Regions from separate parts of the Streptomyces sp. NPDC012510 genome, predicted to be linked through region 2. Evidence: riboswitches for the same ligand, from Rfam matches in the RefSeq annotation. Region 2 holds a riboswitch; each other region holds the start of a gene.

What was found. Region 2 has a riboswitch for cyclic di-AMP ahead of ACFY9I_RS13220 (transglycosylase SLT domain-containing protein). Riboswitches for the same ligand answer to the same signal wherever they lie in the genome.
Region 1: another riboswitch for cyclic di-AMP. It lies ahead of ACFY9I_RS06960 (NlpC/P60 family protein); the one in region 2 lies ahead of ACFY9I_RS13220 (transglycosylase SLT domain-containing protein).
Region 3: another riboswitch for cyclic di-AMP. It lies ahead of ACFY9I_RS12180 (transglycosylase family protein); the one in region 2 lies ahead of ACFY9I_RS13220 (transglycosylase SLT domain-containing protein).
Region 4: another riboswitch for cyclic di-AMP. It lies ahead of ACFY9I_RS00220 (peptidoglycan DD-metalloendopeptidase family protein); the one in region 2 lies ahead of ACFY9I_RS13220 (transglycosylase SLT domain-containing protein).

The regions. Positions count from the first base shown of each region.
Region 1 covers NZ_JBIBEN010000003.1:340,819-344,258, forward strand. Annotated here, with positions in the region: gene ACFY9I_RS06950 (ATP-dependent Clp protease proteolytic subunit) at 1-442, shown strand, start outside; gene ACFY9I_RS06955 (hypothetical protein) at 450-767, shown strand; cyclic di-AMP (ydaO/yuaA leader) riboswitch at 1,122-1,333, shown strand; gene ACFY9I_RS06960 (NlpC/P60 family protein) at 1,337-1,810, shown strand; gene ACFY9I_RS06965 (DUF6328 family protein) at 1,973-2,548, shown strand; gene ACFY9I_RS06970 (ATP-binding protein) at 2,520-2,978, opposite strand; gene ACFY9I_RS06975 (Scr1 family TA system antitoxin-like transcriptional regulator) at 3,225-3,440, shown strand, end outside.
Region 2 covers NZ_JBIBEN010000006.1:130,620-134,059, reverse strand. Annotated here, with positions in the region: gene ACFY9I_RS13225 (polyprenyl synthetase family protein) at 1-660, opposite strand, end outside; cyclic di-AMP (ydaO/yuaA leader) riboswitch at 1,275-1,477, shown strand; gene ACFY9I_RS13220 (transglycosylase SLT domain-containing protein) at 1,482-2,231, shown strand; gene ACFY9I_RS13215 (Cof-type HAD-IIB family hydrolase) at 2,298-3,104, opposite strand; gene ACFY9I_RS13210 (NAD(P)-binding domain-containing protein) at 3,366-3,440, opposite strand, start outside.
Region 3 covers NZ_JBIBEN010000005.1:414,091-417,530, reverse strand. Annotated here, with positions in the region: gene eno (phosphopyruvate hydratase) at 1-10, opposite strand, end outside; gene ACFY9I_RS12180 (transglycosylase family protein) at 449-1,147, opposite strand; cyclic di-AMP (ydaO/yuaA leader) riboswitch at 1,152-1,349, opposite strand; gene ACFY9I_RS12175 (transglycosylase family protein) at 1,532-2,554, opposite strand; gene ACFY9I_RS12170 (cytochrome P450) at 2,683-3,440, opposite strand, start outside.
Region 4 covers NZ_JBIBEN010000001.1:53,341-56,780, forward strand. Annotated here, with positions in the region: gene ACFY9I_RS00215 (DUF6250 domain-containing protein) at 1-492, opposite strand, end outside; gene ACFY9I_RS00220 (peptidoglycan DD-metalloendopeptidase family protein) at 708-1,721, opposite strand; cyclic di-AMP (ydaO/yuaA leader) riboswitch at 1,726-1,884, opposite strand; gene ACFY9I_RS00225 (alpha-galactosidase) at 2,187-3,440, opposite strand, start outside.

The DNA of each region.
Region 1 (3,440 bases), on a different contig from region 2:
CATCTCGCTGTACATCAACTCGCCCGGCGGCTCGTTCAACGCGATGACTGCGCTCTACGACACGATCCGGTTCGTCACCTGCGATGTGGAGACGATCTGCCTGGGACAGGCAGGGTCGTCCGCCGCGGTGCTGCTCGCGGCGGGCACGCCGGGCAAGCGGTTCGTGCTGCCGGGGGCGCGCGTGCTGATCCACCAGCCGGCGCTGACCGATCCGGTCGAGGGCCAGGCGAGCGATCTGGCGATCCAGGCGGAGGAGTTGATGCGCAACCGCCGGAGCCTGGAGGAGATGCTCGTACGGCACACGGGGCAGACTCCGGAGCGGATCAGCGCCGATATCGAACGGCACATGTTCCTCGACGCCAAGGCGGCGGTGGAGTACGGGCTGGCCGATCGGGTGATCCCGAGCCGCAGGTCCTCGGACACGCTCCCGGCAGCGAGGTGAGGCGTCGATGCTCCCACCCGAACTGCCGCCGCTGCCCGCGCTCACCCGCGCCGAGGCGGAGCTGATCGACCGTTATCTCGACGTGGTCGACCTGCTCGGCCGCATCAACCCCGCCCGTCCCGGTGACACCTATCGCGGGTTGCGGGCGGCGCAGGCACTCGTCACCAAGGCGACCGCCCTGCGCGACGCACTCGAACTGATGCACAGGCGCGGTGAGAACGAGGTGCACGCCCCGACCCTCGCACGGGCGCTGCGGGTCCTGGACGGCGAGCGACGGGCGGCCCGCGTCGCACTGCCGCCGGAGCCGGAGGACTCACCCGCCTGAACCAGGCCGGGCTCGCCGCCTGAACCGATCACGGGTCGGTCGCCGTACTACTGACGGGGCGTCCGGCCCGGGTTCGGCGCCCTCCGGACGGCCTACCACGATCAACCCATCGGCCCATACGTCGGGAGGACCTGTGAAGTTGCGCAACATGCCTGACGAACGGCCGGAGTATGTCGTTCCGGTGCTGGTGCGGGCCTCCTCGACCCTGTGGACACAACAGCCGAAAACGGCCTGTCCACCCGAACGGGTGAGTGGTGAGTAAGACCACAAATCCCCGGTTCCGTTGGGATTTTCGGACTTCCGTGCGTCAAGATCCCTTCCTGACGACAAGCCCCCGCCACAGCGGCGGGGCGATCCGGGTGGACGCCGAGTCCTGCCGCCGCCCGGATGACCGGTCGACAGGAGTGCATCGGCAGGAGTGGAGGACCCAAGCACGACGGGTCGCCGGAACGGTCAAGCCATGACCGCACCGAGCAGCCCTTGGGGTGAAGCCGCGTCAGCGGCCGGGCAACTTCGCCAGCCCGAATCCGACAGGTCATCCTTCACAGGCGGCTGACGAAGGGTTGCGCATGACTGCGCTGAATCGTGTCCCGTCGCTGTTGACCCGGGCCGGCACGGCCTCGGCTCTCACCATCGCCGCCGTGGGCGGCAGCATCGTGGTCCCGGGCGTCGCAGCCGACGCCGAGGCCGCCACGGTGGCGTCGAAGGCACTCAAGGTCGCGGCTTCCAAGAAGGGCTCCCCGTACAAGTACGGCGCCACGGGCCCGGGCAGGTTCGACTGCTCAGGGCTGACGCTCTACTCGTTCAAGAAGGCGGGCAAGAAGCTGCCCCGTACTGCTCAGCAGCAGTACAACAAGACGAAGCACATCTCCGCGGGCAACCGCAAGCTCGGAGACCTCGTCTTCTTCCACTCGGGATCGAGCGTGTACCACGTCGGTATCTATGCCGGGAAGGGAAAGATCTGGCACTCGCCGAAGACGGGTGACGTCGTCCGGCTGCAGAAGATCTGGACGAAGAGCGTCTGGTACGGCCGGGTCCGCTGACCCACACGGGGGGCGGCGGTTCTCACGGCCGCCCCCCGGCCGCTTCTCACCCCCCGGCCGCTTCTCAACCCCTCCGGCCGCTTTCTCGACCACCCCCCGGGCCGCTCTTCGGCGCCCCTCCCCGCAGGCGTGCCACGGGCCGAACTGGTTACTCGTTCAGCCATGGCCGATGAACGCACCCGCCTCGCGCGCAACGAGACCCCCCTCGAACGAGCCGACCGCAACTTCTCCGAGTTGCTCCAGGAATTGCGGGTCACCCAGACCGGGGTGCAGATCCTCTTCGCGTTCCTGCTGACACTGGCCTTCACACCCCGATTCCCGGACCTGGACTCCTTCCAGCGCGCTACCTATGTCAGCACCCTGCTGCTGGCGGTCCTCGCGGCGGCGCTCTTCACCGCACCGGCCGCCCTGCACCGCCTGCTCTTCCAGCAGAACGCCAAGCCCCTCATCGTGCGGGTCTCCTCCCGGCTGGCCACCGCGGGCCTGGCGGTGCTGATGCCGGCCTTCGCCGGGTCGGTCATGCTCGTCGTCGATGTGACACTCAGCCGGACGGCCGGGATCACGACCGGGGTCGGCACGTTCCTCGGGTGTCTGCTTCTGTGGGTCGTGCTCCCGAAGCTGGTGGGACGCTCCGACCGCAACCGCGGCGCGGCAGGCTCGGCGCCCCGTCAGGACGAGGCGGTCCCCGTGGGCACGGGCCGGGATTCCGTCACGGCTCCTGCGGACCACCTGCCCTGACCGGCTGGGAGGAGACCGTCCACGGCAGGTCGATCGCCACCGTCTTGCCGCCTTCCCGGGTGGGTCTGACGCTCAGCCTGCCGCCGCACTCGGCGGTCAGCCAGCGGATGATGACCATGCCCCGGCCGTTGTCCTGCTGGACGGCGGCGGGCAGGCGTTTCGGAAAGCGTGGATGACTGTCGGTGACACCGATGCGCAGGTGCTCGTCCCGGTCGAGGGCGATGTCCACGGTGAAGGTGGGCGACTGACCGAGCGTGTGCTGGACGGCGTTGGTGGCGAGTTCGGACACGATCAGGCGCACGGTGTCCGCCATGTCCGTGTCGCCCGGCAGGCCCCATTCGGCCAGCACGGTGGCGACGTATTTCCGGGCAACGGACACCGAGGCGGGATCGCTCGGCAGAGTGACGGATGCTTCCTGGTGATCTGCCATGGCGAGGCGTCCCTTTCCCACGGGACCGGTGTCCGACAGGGAGCGGATGGTTCGACTACGGTCCCGGACTGGTGCTTCGCGCCAGACTGCCACTACCTGGGGTGTCACGGGTGGCGATCCACCAAGATATGCATATATCTGTCGCTCGAAGCGGTGAACTCTCCGACGGCCGAGCGTATTCGGGTGGGGTCTTCGTCCATCCTCTGTCGTCACCCCGACGTCGCGCGCCGGGCGGAAGGAGAACCCATGCGGTACGGTCCGGCGGTGCGCCGCCGCAAACTCGGTGCCGAGTTGCGTGTCCTGCGCACCCGTTCGAGTCTCACCAGTATCGAGGCGGCCCATCTCGTGGGCTGGCACCAGTCGAAGGTGAGCCGGATCGAGACGGGCGCCAGCGGGGTCAGAGCCGGGGACGTACGCAAGCTACTGGACGCGTACGGGGTCGAGGACACCGACTTACGGGAG
Region 2 (3,440 bases):
GTCGGCGAGCTGGAAGGCGACACCGAGCCGCTCACCGTACTGGGTCAGCACGTCGACCACGGTCTCGTCGGCCCCCGCCATCAGCGCGCCGAGCCGCCCGGCGACCGCGACCAGCGATCCGGTCTTGCCTCCGAGGACGTCGAGGTAGTGCTCGATCGGGTCGCGTCCGTCGCGCGGTCCGGCGGTCTCCAGGATCTGTCCGGTGACCAGCCGCTCGAAGGCCTCGGCCTGGATGCGGACGGCGTCGGGGCCGAGGTCGGCGAGGACGTGCGAGGCGCGGGCGAAGAGGAAGTCACCGGTGAGGACGGCCAGCGAATTGTCCCAGCGGGCGTTCGCGCTCGGCACGCCCCGGCGCACCTCGGCCTCGTCCATCACGTCGTCGTGGTACAGCGTGGCCAGATGGGTCAGCTCGACCACCACCGCCGAGGGCACGACACCCGGCGCGTACGGGTCGCCGAACTGCGCCGCGAGCATCACCAGCAGGGGCCGGAACCGCTTGCCGCCCGCCCGCAGCAGGTGCTGGGCAGCCTCCTGGATGAAGGGGACCTCGCTCTTGGTGGCCTCGAGCAGACCCTCCTCGACGGCCACCATTCCGGCCTGGACATCGGCTTCGAGAGCCTGGTCCCGCGCGCTCAGCCCAAACGGCTCGACGACGGTCACGAGGGTTCTCCTGTCTGCTGACGTCTGCTGACGGTCACACGGTCGGTCTAGGTCGGTCTCACGGTCGATGACAAAGTTTGTCGATCTGTCGCTGCCATCACCCGAGTCAGCGTATCCGGTCACCTTTCGATCACCACGAGCGCCCACGGCTTCGCCCCGGGTGGTATGGGACCGCACGCTCCCTATTCTTGATCAACTGGTACGCGCCGATATCCACCGACGCGCGTACGGCGCCGGCGCGCGAGGCCCCGGGTGCCCGCCCGCGCTCCACAGACGCCTCGCTCCCCGCGGTCGACCGAGCCGTGCCCACGACGCTCGCCACCCGGTCCAAGTTGCCCGATTTGCCACTTAATCCGCACTTCGCCCCACTCCTCCCGTGAGTTGGGTCACCCGCCCCCTGCGTCACACTCTTACCCCACTCCGACCGCTTCTCCTTTGCGGTAGGCAAGTTGAGCCGAAAATTCACACCCCCAACCGGGGTCGAATCACAGCAAACTCAAGGTCAACTGGACCAAACCGCCAAACCAGGACTTGTTCCGATCGTGTGCTCTCGCATACGTTCACACCCCGTCCGGACGGACCGCCGAATCCTGCCGCCGCCCGGACTCCCCACCCATCACCACTCATCCACGCACGGCAGGAGCGGGGGACCCAGGCAAGCCGCCGGTCCGTCTTTCCCCATCGGACCGGCTCGGGGTGAAGCCGCACGGGTAGCCCGGCGGACGCCGCACGCACAGGCGGCCGCCGGACGACGCGCACGGCCGGGCATCTCCAGCCCGAACCCGACAGCTCACCTCGCAGGCGACGGAGAGGAATCCGCCATGCCCGCACGAGGCAAACACCGTCGTCCCAGAAACAACGCGCTGACCCGTGGCGTCATCGCCGCCGGAACGGGAGGGGCCGCACTCGCCCTCCCGCTCACGGTCGCCACGACCGCGAACGCCGCGGCCCCGACCCAGGCCGCCACCGCCCCCCAGTCCGCCCCGCAGTCGGCGCCGGCCGCCGCGGCCAAGTCCGTGACGCACACCGTGGTCTCCGGTGACACGCTCTCGTCGATCGCCCGCAAGCACGGTACGAGCGGCGGCTGGCAGCGGCTCTACAAGGACAACCGCGCCGCGGTCGGCGACGACCCCGGCCTGATCCGCCCCGGCCTGAAGCTGAAGGTGAAGTCGACGAAGTCGTCCACGGCCGCCAAGTCCTCGACGACGTCCAAGGCCTCCACGCCCATACAGGTGACGGTGAAGACGTACCCGAACAACCTCGACGGCTGGATCCGCGAGTCGCTGGACATCATGGAGCAAAAGGGAATTCCCGGGACGTACGACGGGATCTACCGCAACATCATGCGTGAGTCGTCGGGCAACCCGCAGGCCATCAACAACTGGGACTCCAACGCCGCCGCTGGCACCCCGTCGAAGGGCCTCCTCCAGGTCATCGACCCGACCTTCGCCGCGTACCACGTCTCCGGCACCCCGTACGACCCCTACGACCCGGTCGCGAACATCACGGCGGCGTGCAACTACGCCGCCGACCGGTACGGCTCGATCGACAACGTGTTCGGTCCTTACTGAGGCCACCGAGCCCTCGGGCTCCCCTCCTCGTTCCCCTGGGCCGGCGGGCCCAGGGGAACGCCGCGTTCAACGGAACAGCCGGTCCAGCACCACCGCGATCCCGTCGTCCTCGTTGGAGAGGGTCACCTCGTCGGCGACGGCCTTCAGTTCGGGGTGGGCGTTGGCCATGGCGACCCCGCGGGCGGCCCAGTCGAACATCGGGATGTCGTTGGGCATGTCACCGAAGGCGATGGTCTCGTCCGGGGTCAGCCCGAGGTGTTCGGCGGCCAGGGCGAGGCCCGTCGCCTTGGTGATGCCGCATGGCTGGAGTTCGACGGTGCCGGGCCCCGACATGGTGACCGTCGCCAGCGAACCCACCGCCGTACGCGCCGCCGAGGCCAAGTCGTCGTCCGACAGATACGGGTGGCGCAGCAGCACCTTGCTGATCGGCTCGCACCACAGGTCGTCCCGGCGCGGCACGCGTACGGCGGGCAGCGTGGGGTGCGGCATCAGGTAGCCGGGCTCGATCAGGGTGAGGCCGTCGACCCCGTCCTGGTCGACGGCCGCGTACACCTGTCCGACCTCGGCCTCGATCTTGCCGAGCGCGGTCTCGGCGAGTTCCCTGTCCAGGGTGACGGACCAGAGCAGCCGGTCCGCGCCGTGGTCGTACAACTGCGCGCCCTGTCCGCACACCGCGAGCCCCCTGCCGCCGAGGTCCTCCAGCAGCGGTCGTACTCTCGGCGCCGGCCGTCCCGTCACCACAAGGTGCTGAGCACCGGCCTCCGTGGCCCGCGCCAGCGCGGCGAGGGACCGGTCGGAGAGCGTGTCGTCACTGCGCAGGAGCGTTCCGTCCAGGTCAGTGGCGATGAGTGAATATGCGGTGGGAGCGGCCATGATCAGAGAATACGGATGCGGCGCCCCATCGGTTCGACGCGAACCGGACGACGTCCGGCATCCCGACGCCCCAGTGGGCCGTACGTCAACTCGCCTTCACAGAATGAAAGTTCAGCGGTCTGTTGACAGCCGACCCGGCCCCTCCGCCCGGCAAGGCCTCAGGGCCGACCTCGAAGGGGGCGAAGGCCCGGAAGGCGCCGAGGGCCCGGAAGGGTCGCGGGGGCTTCGCGACCGAGCCCCCGGCGCCCCGACGCCCCGGTCTCACCCGTGCGCCGAAGCCAGATGCCGAGCCAGCCGAGGCGACGCGAACTCGGTCCCGCACACGAACCGCATCAC
Region 3 (3,440 bases), on a different contig from region 2:
TGGACGGCACGAGCATCTCCTTCTTGGGATGTGACGCGATGTGACGCTGTTTGCGACTAGAGCCTAACCGCCCCGGGCCTGTCGGCAGCCGACCGACCGTCCCGTGGACAGACAGACCGTATCCATTGTTCCCGGCCGGAACAAAGGGGGGGTGGACAAGAAGGAAGCAGGAGAAGCTGGAGAAGGGGGCGCGAGCAACGAAAAACCCCGCTCCGGTGCGTACGGGGGAATGCGCACCGGAGCGGGGAGCCCGTAGGGACGGGGGGACGGCCCTCACGGGGTCTTCACTATGGAGGACACGGCCGTGAGGGGGCTGTGGTTCAGCCGGGGAGCGGCCTGTTTTCCCGGCCCGGCTGAACCCGCCTCACCGGCCCGGCCGTTGGGGCGGCCGTGAAGGAGGGCCGGTGGTGCCTGACGCCCGGTGGCCGTTGCGGCCCGGGGTCGGGGGTCAGCTCAGGTGGAGCTGCTGGCCCGGGAAGATGAAGTCGGCATCGTCGATGATGTCCTTGTTCAGCTCGTAGAGCTTCTCCCAGCCGCCCTCGACGTTCTCCTTCTCGGCGATGGCGCTGAGGGTGTCACCGCTAGCGACCTTGTACTCGCCGTCGCCCTTCTTGACCTTCTTGCCGGTCGGGGTCTCGACGGTGGCGCGCTCGGAGGAGCGGGAGGCACGGGTCTCCTGGGTGCTCTTCTGAGTGCCCTCCTGGGCGCTCTCCTGCGAGGAGCCGGAGTTCGAGCCCGAGTTCGACGAGGAGGCCGGGGCACCGTCGTACGAGGCGCCGGACAGGCCCTTGCCGCAGACCGGCCAGGCACCCTTGCCCTGGCTCGCGAGGACCTTCTCGGCGATCTCGATCTGCTGCGCCTTGCTGGCCTGGTCGGCGGTGGAGGCGTACTTCGTACCGCCGTACCCGGCCCAGGTGGAGGCCGCGAACTGCAGACCGCCGTAGTAGCCGTTGCCGGTGTTGATGGACCAGTTCCCGCCGGACTCGCACTGGGCGACGGCGTCCCACTCGGAGGCGGTGGCGGCGGAGGCGCTGCCGGCGGCCATCAGCGGGGCGGCGATGGCGGCGGCGCCGGTGACACCGGCGACGGCGATGGCGCGAGCGGCCTTGGACGGGCGGCGGTGCTTGCCAGTGCTGGAAAACAGCATGAAGTGATCCCCTCACCGACGCCTGCGAGGTGAGCTGTCGGGTTCGGGCCGGTTGAGTTGCCCGGCCGCGCCCGCTCGCCTTTCGGCTCGCGTCACGCGGCTTCACCCCGAGCCGGTGCCGGTGGTGCGCCCCGAAGGGCTCGACCGCCGGACCCGGCACTTACCTTGGGTCCCCCGCTCCTGCCTACGGCGCTTGACGCGACGACTGTTCCTTGCGGCCGTTGGCAGGATTCGGCGTACCGACCGCAGGTGCCCGCTGTGGCGAGCGGTCACGACCGTAATCACGAGATTCGCCGAATTTCAAAGACGATCAGGGGGTCTGTGATTCATCTCCCACCGAGATCAAATCGGGCATTAGCGGGCTAAACCCGATCTGAACTCGCGCTACTTTTCGCCCGTTTCGGCACCGACTTCGAGGGTCTGACCGGGAAGGATGAGGTCCGGGTCGGTTCCGACCGTGCTCTCGTTCTCGGCGTACAGCTCCCGCCACCCGCCGTCCACCCCGAGCGAGTTCGCGATGCCCGTCAGACTGTCGCCCGTGCGGACGGTGTACGAGCCGTCCACGACCTCGCGCGCCGCGTCGCCGCTCCGGGAGGCGTGACGGCCGGAGGCCGAGGAATCGGTAGGCGATCCGTCGGCGGCGTCCGCGTCCGCGCCCGTGCCGTCACCCTCGTCGGCAGTGGCACCACGGTGACGGCCGGTACCGCTGCCGCCCTCACCGGCGGCCTTGGTGGAATCCTCGATGACACCGGGGGACGATTCGGACAATTCTCCCGAGTCGGTCGACCCGGAGGAGCCGGGAGAGCTGGAGCGGTCGGACTGGTCGGTCGTATCGGTGGAACCGGATGAATCGCCGGAATCAGCCAACTTGGTGGAGTCTGACGAACCTGATGAACCAGAAGAACCGGAAGAAGTGGATGAATCGGATCTCTCAGGCGAGCGACTCGAAGGGGATGAAGGAGTCGAACTCGAAGACTCGCCGGAGTCCGGCGAGTCGCCCGTGAGGCCCGTGTCCACGTCGGCTGAGCCTGAGTCGCCGGCGAGGTTGTGGAGCACTCCGCAGGTGGACCAGACGCCGACGCCCTGGTCGGCGAGCACCTTTTCGGCCACCGCTATCTGCTGCGAACGGCTGGCCTGGTCGGCGCTGGTGGCGTAGGCGAGGCCGCCGTACTTCTCCCAGTTCTCCTGGGTCAACTGCAGGCCGCCGTAGCGACCGTTACCGGTGTCCGCGCTCCAGGAGCCGCCGCTCTCGCACTCCGCCACCTGGTCCCAGGTGGTCCCGTCGGCCGCACTCGCGCCGGTGGCACCGAGGAAGGGGATCGCGATGGCCGAGCCGGTCACTCCGGCCGCGACGAGGAGGGCCGGAGCCTGACGGGGGCGACGGTGACGACCGGTCCCGGAGAGCATGCGGTTGCCTTTCACACGACAGCAGTGACCTGTGCGAAGGGTGTGGCGTCAGCCCTTCGCACTGACGTGTGAACGTATCGGGAGTCGATCAGTTGTCACAAGTCAATGCAGTACAGATCACGTGAAGATCACAGACTTGAGGGTGCGTCATCTTCCGGCGCGGAGCGGGGTAGTGCTACGGGTTGCCCACCCGCCGTGAAATCCACCGGAAGCGTGCGCAACCCACGCATGATGAGCCCACCCCGCCATCGCACATCAGCCGGATCCACCGCGAGTCGGAGGTCCGGGAGGCGGGTGAGGAGGGTGGAGAGGGCGGTGTGGGCTTCGAGGCGGGCCAGGGGGGCGCCGAGGCAGTAGTGGATGCCGTGGCCGTAGCCGAGGTGCTGGTTGTCCCGGCGGGAGAGGTCGAGGGTGTCGGGGTCGTGGAAGCGGGCCGGGTCACGATCGGCCGCGGCGAGGACGACGAGGACGGGGTCGCCGGGGGCGATGTCCTGGCCGCCGATCGTGAGGGGTCGGGTGGCGAAGCGCCAGGTGGCGAGCTCGACAGGGCCGTCGTAGCGGAGGAGTTCCTCGACGCCGGTTTCGAGCAGCGCGGACTCGCCGGCAGCGAGGGAGCTCTGCAGGCGTTCTCGTTGCTCGGGGTGGGTGAGGAGGGCGTACATGCCGTTGCCGATGAGGTTGACGGTCGTCTCGAACCCGGCGAACAGCAGGATGAACGCCATCGCCGCGGCCTCGTTCTCGGTGAGGTGCTCTCCGTGGTCGGAGGCGCGGATGAGCGCGGAGATGAGGTCCTCGCCGGGGGTGGGGGTCTCGGGGAGCGCCTCGCGCTTGCGGTGGATCAGGTCGGCGAGGTAGCCGCGCATCTTCTTCACCGACCGTGCGACAC
Region 4 (3,440 bases), on a different contig from region 2:
CCGCACCCCTGCCTCGCCGACGTAACGACGCAGCCGTGTCGTGGTGTTGTAGTTGGCCCCGTAGCCCGAGTAGTACGTCTTCAGATAGTCGTACTCGGCGAGTGCGCCACCGCGCGGAGTGGCGAAAAGATCTTCGGGTGAGCGCACGTCGACGGCGTTCCAGAAGTTGTTGAGATCGGAGACGCGGTCGTTGACGCCGCCCTCGGAGACCGGCGTGGCCGTGTACTCGACGACGTACGGCCCTTCCAGGCTTCGCCGGAACCACACCGTGGCCCCGGCCGGCACATCGACGTCCAGCACCCCGCCCGCAGCGGTGACCGAGCCACCCCGCTCCAACTCCACGGCCCACTGCCTCAGTCCGCACCGGAAGTCGTCCGCCGCGAACAGCCGCCGCCTCCCCCGGCGCGAAGCCGCACGCGCGGCCCCGGGGGGAGCGAGCGCCGCGACGACGGCACCGGCGGCTACGGCTCCGAAGGCTCTGCGTGTGGTCATGAGACTCCTTCTCCAGGGATCAAAAGATCGAAGAAAGCGCTTTCGGCGATCACTGTGTCCCTACTGACACCCCACTGTCGAGCCCCCGGTCGGCCAAGCCACAGAACCGCGACACAGCCCTCACGACCCGCACCCCGAGGCACCCGCGCCGAAGGCCGGACCCCGGGGATCACGGGGCCCGGCCTTCGGGGCGAACGGTGGTGCGGACGGACGCGTCAGACGCCGACGCCCTTCGACCGCAGGTAGGCCAGCGGGTCGATGTCCGAGCCGTAGTTCGGCGTGGTGCGGATCTCGAAGTGGAGGTGCGGGCCGGTGACGTTGCCGGTCGCCCCGGAGAGGCCGATCTGCTGGCCGCCGCTCACCGACTGCCCCGCGGAGACGGAGATCGACGAGAGGTGGGCGTACTGGGCGTAGTAGCCGTCGGCGAGCTTGACGACGACCTGGTTGCCGTACGCGCCGCCCCAGCCGGCCGAGACGACGGTGCCCGCGCCCACGGCCCTGAGGCTCGTACCGGTCGGAGCCACGAAGTCGACACCCGTGTGGTAACCGCTGGACCACATGCTGCCTGCGATCTTGTACGCGGTGCCCACAGTGGCGCCCTGGATGGGCGAGCTGAAGCCGGAGCCGTTGGACGAGGAGGACTGGTTGTTCGACGTGGAGGTCGACGCCTGGGTGTCCTTCGCCTTCTGCGTCGAGGAGCCGGAGGACTTCGACGACTGGGAGGACTGGGACGACTGGGAGGACTTCGAGGACTGCGACGACCCGGTCGTCGGCGCCTTCGACGTGCCGCTCGACGGGGCCTGGCCACCGATCGTGAGCTTCAGGCCCGGGTGGATCAGCGACGGGTCGGAGCCGATGGCCTCACGGTTGTCCGAGTAGAGCCGCTTCCAGCCCCCTTCGACGTCCTGCTCGTCCGCGATCTTCGAGAGGTAGTCGCCGACCTTCACCGAGTAGGTCCTGGTCGTCGCCTTCTTGGTGGCGGTCCTCTGCGCTTGTGCGGCCTTCTCGGCCTGCTCGATCCGCGCGCCCGCCTGGGCCACGGCCTTCTCGGGCGCCACCGCGGCCGTCTTCTCGGAGACGTCGGAGACCGCGGCCGTCGGGGTCGCGGCATGGGCGCCGGCGGCCCCGATCAACGGCAGTGCGAGTGCCGCGCCACCGGTGCCGGCCGCGGCGATCGAGCGGGTGAAACGCTGGGACTTCGGACGGCGGTGCTTACCCTTCGCGGGCATGACGAATTCCTCTCCGGCGCCTGCGAGGTGAGCTGTCGGGTGCGGGCTGGAGATGCCCGGCCGTGCTTGCGCACGGCTATACCCCTAGCCGTTCCGGGAACCGGAACAGGCGGTACTACCTGTGGGTCCCCCGCTCCTGCCGTGGATCGGGTCGGTACGCGGCTCCGGTCGGCGGCAGGATTGGGCGTCCGTCCGGATTGACGCAGAACGTAAGCGACTTGTGCCTACAGAGACAACCATTGGGACTTCCTGTGCGTCTTTTCCTCTGATCCTTACCTCAATTCATGATGACGCTCCGTAAAAGACCGGTCTTCGGCGTTTTCCAACCGCCCTGGAACCACCTACGAATTACGTGGACATGGCGGCGACAGAGGGTCACGAATATGACGCTGCTCACGCACCTACGCGCCAGTAGGCTTTATTTCAGGGCTTGTTGGAATTACCGCTCAATTTCGGACAGTTCACTCATCTGCGACACAGGCGGATAACCGTCGCATCGAAGTCGCCACGCAACCCCGTCCGCAGCCCGTGATGCAACAGCACGCCACCTCGGTACACTTCGCCCGTTTCTCGGCATTCATAGTGTTTTGTCGGGTCGAGGCCACGCAGCCGGAGCGGGGCCGGCGGCTCGCCGTAGTGCTGGGCCTGCAGCCAGGCCAGGACGACTACCTCGTCACCGTGGACGTACTGCACAGCGCTCAGCCCACCCGTCGGCGCACGCAGCCGGTAGAGGTCGCCACGCTGGACGACCGGCCGGATCTCCTTGTACAGCTCCACCCAGTCCCGCGCCTCGGCCAGCTCCTCCTCGGTCCACTCGGTGAGGTCGCCGCCGACCCCCAGCACACCCGCCATGGCGCTGACGAAACGGAACCGCAGCGAGCTGGCCCGGCCGTTGAGCTGGTTGTTCGGGCTGTCGGTGACCCATGCGGCCATGACCCGGGCCGGGTGGATCTGGCTGAAGCCGTGCTGGATGGCGAGCCGGTCGAGCGGGTCGGTGTTGTCGGAGGTCCACACCTGGTCCGTCCGCGCCATGACCCCGAGATCGATGCGGCCGCCACCGCCCGAGCACGACTCGAAGGCGACGCCGGGATGCGCGGCCCGCAGCCGGTCCAGCAGGGTGTAGAAGGCGTGCACGTGCTCGACCCACAGCTTCTGCGGATACGGCTCCCCGGGCCAGCCGGCGTCGGTGAAGCAGCGGTTGAAGTCCCACTTCACATAGTCGATCGGCGCGCTGGACAGGAGGGCGTCCAGCCGCTCCCAGAGGTACTCCTGGACGTCCTCGCGTGCGAGATTGAGAACGAGCTGATTGCGTAGTTCTGTCCTCTTTCGTCCTGACTGGAACTGCGCCCATTCGGGATGCGCCCGATACAGCTCGCTGTCCGGGTTGACCATCTCGGGCTCCACCCAGATGCCGAACCGCATGTCGAGCGCGTGCACATAGTCGGCGAGTGGCTTCAGGCCTTTCGGGAAGCGGTCCGGGTTGGGGGTCCAGTCGCCGAGCCCGGCCCGGTCGCTGGTCCGCGTCCCGAACCAACCGTCGTCCACCACGAACAGCTCGACCCCGATGGCCGCCGCTCGCCGCGCGAGCGCCCCCTGCTGCTCCTCCGAGATGTCGAACTCGGTGGCCTCCCAGGAGTTGAAGAGCACCGGCCGGTCCTGGTCGGCGTCCGGGATGACGTACGCCCGCTGATAGGCGTGCCAGGCTCGGCTCGCCCCGCC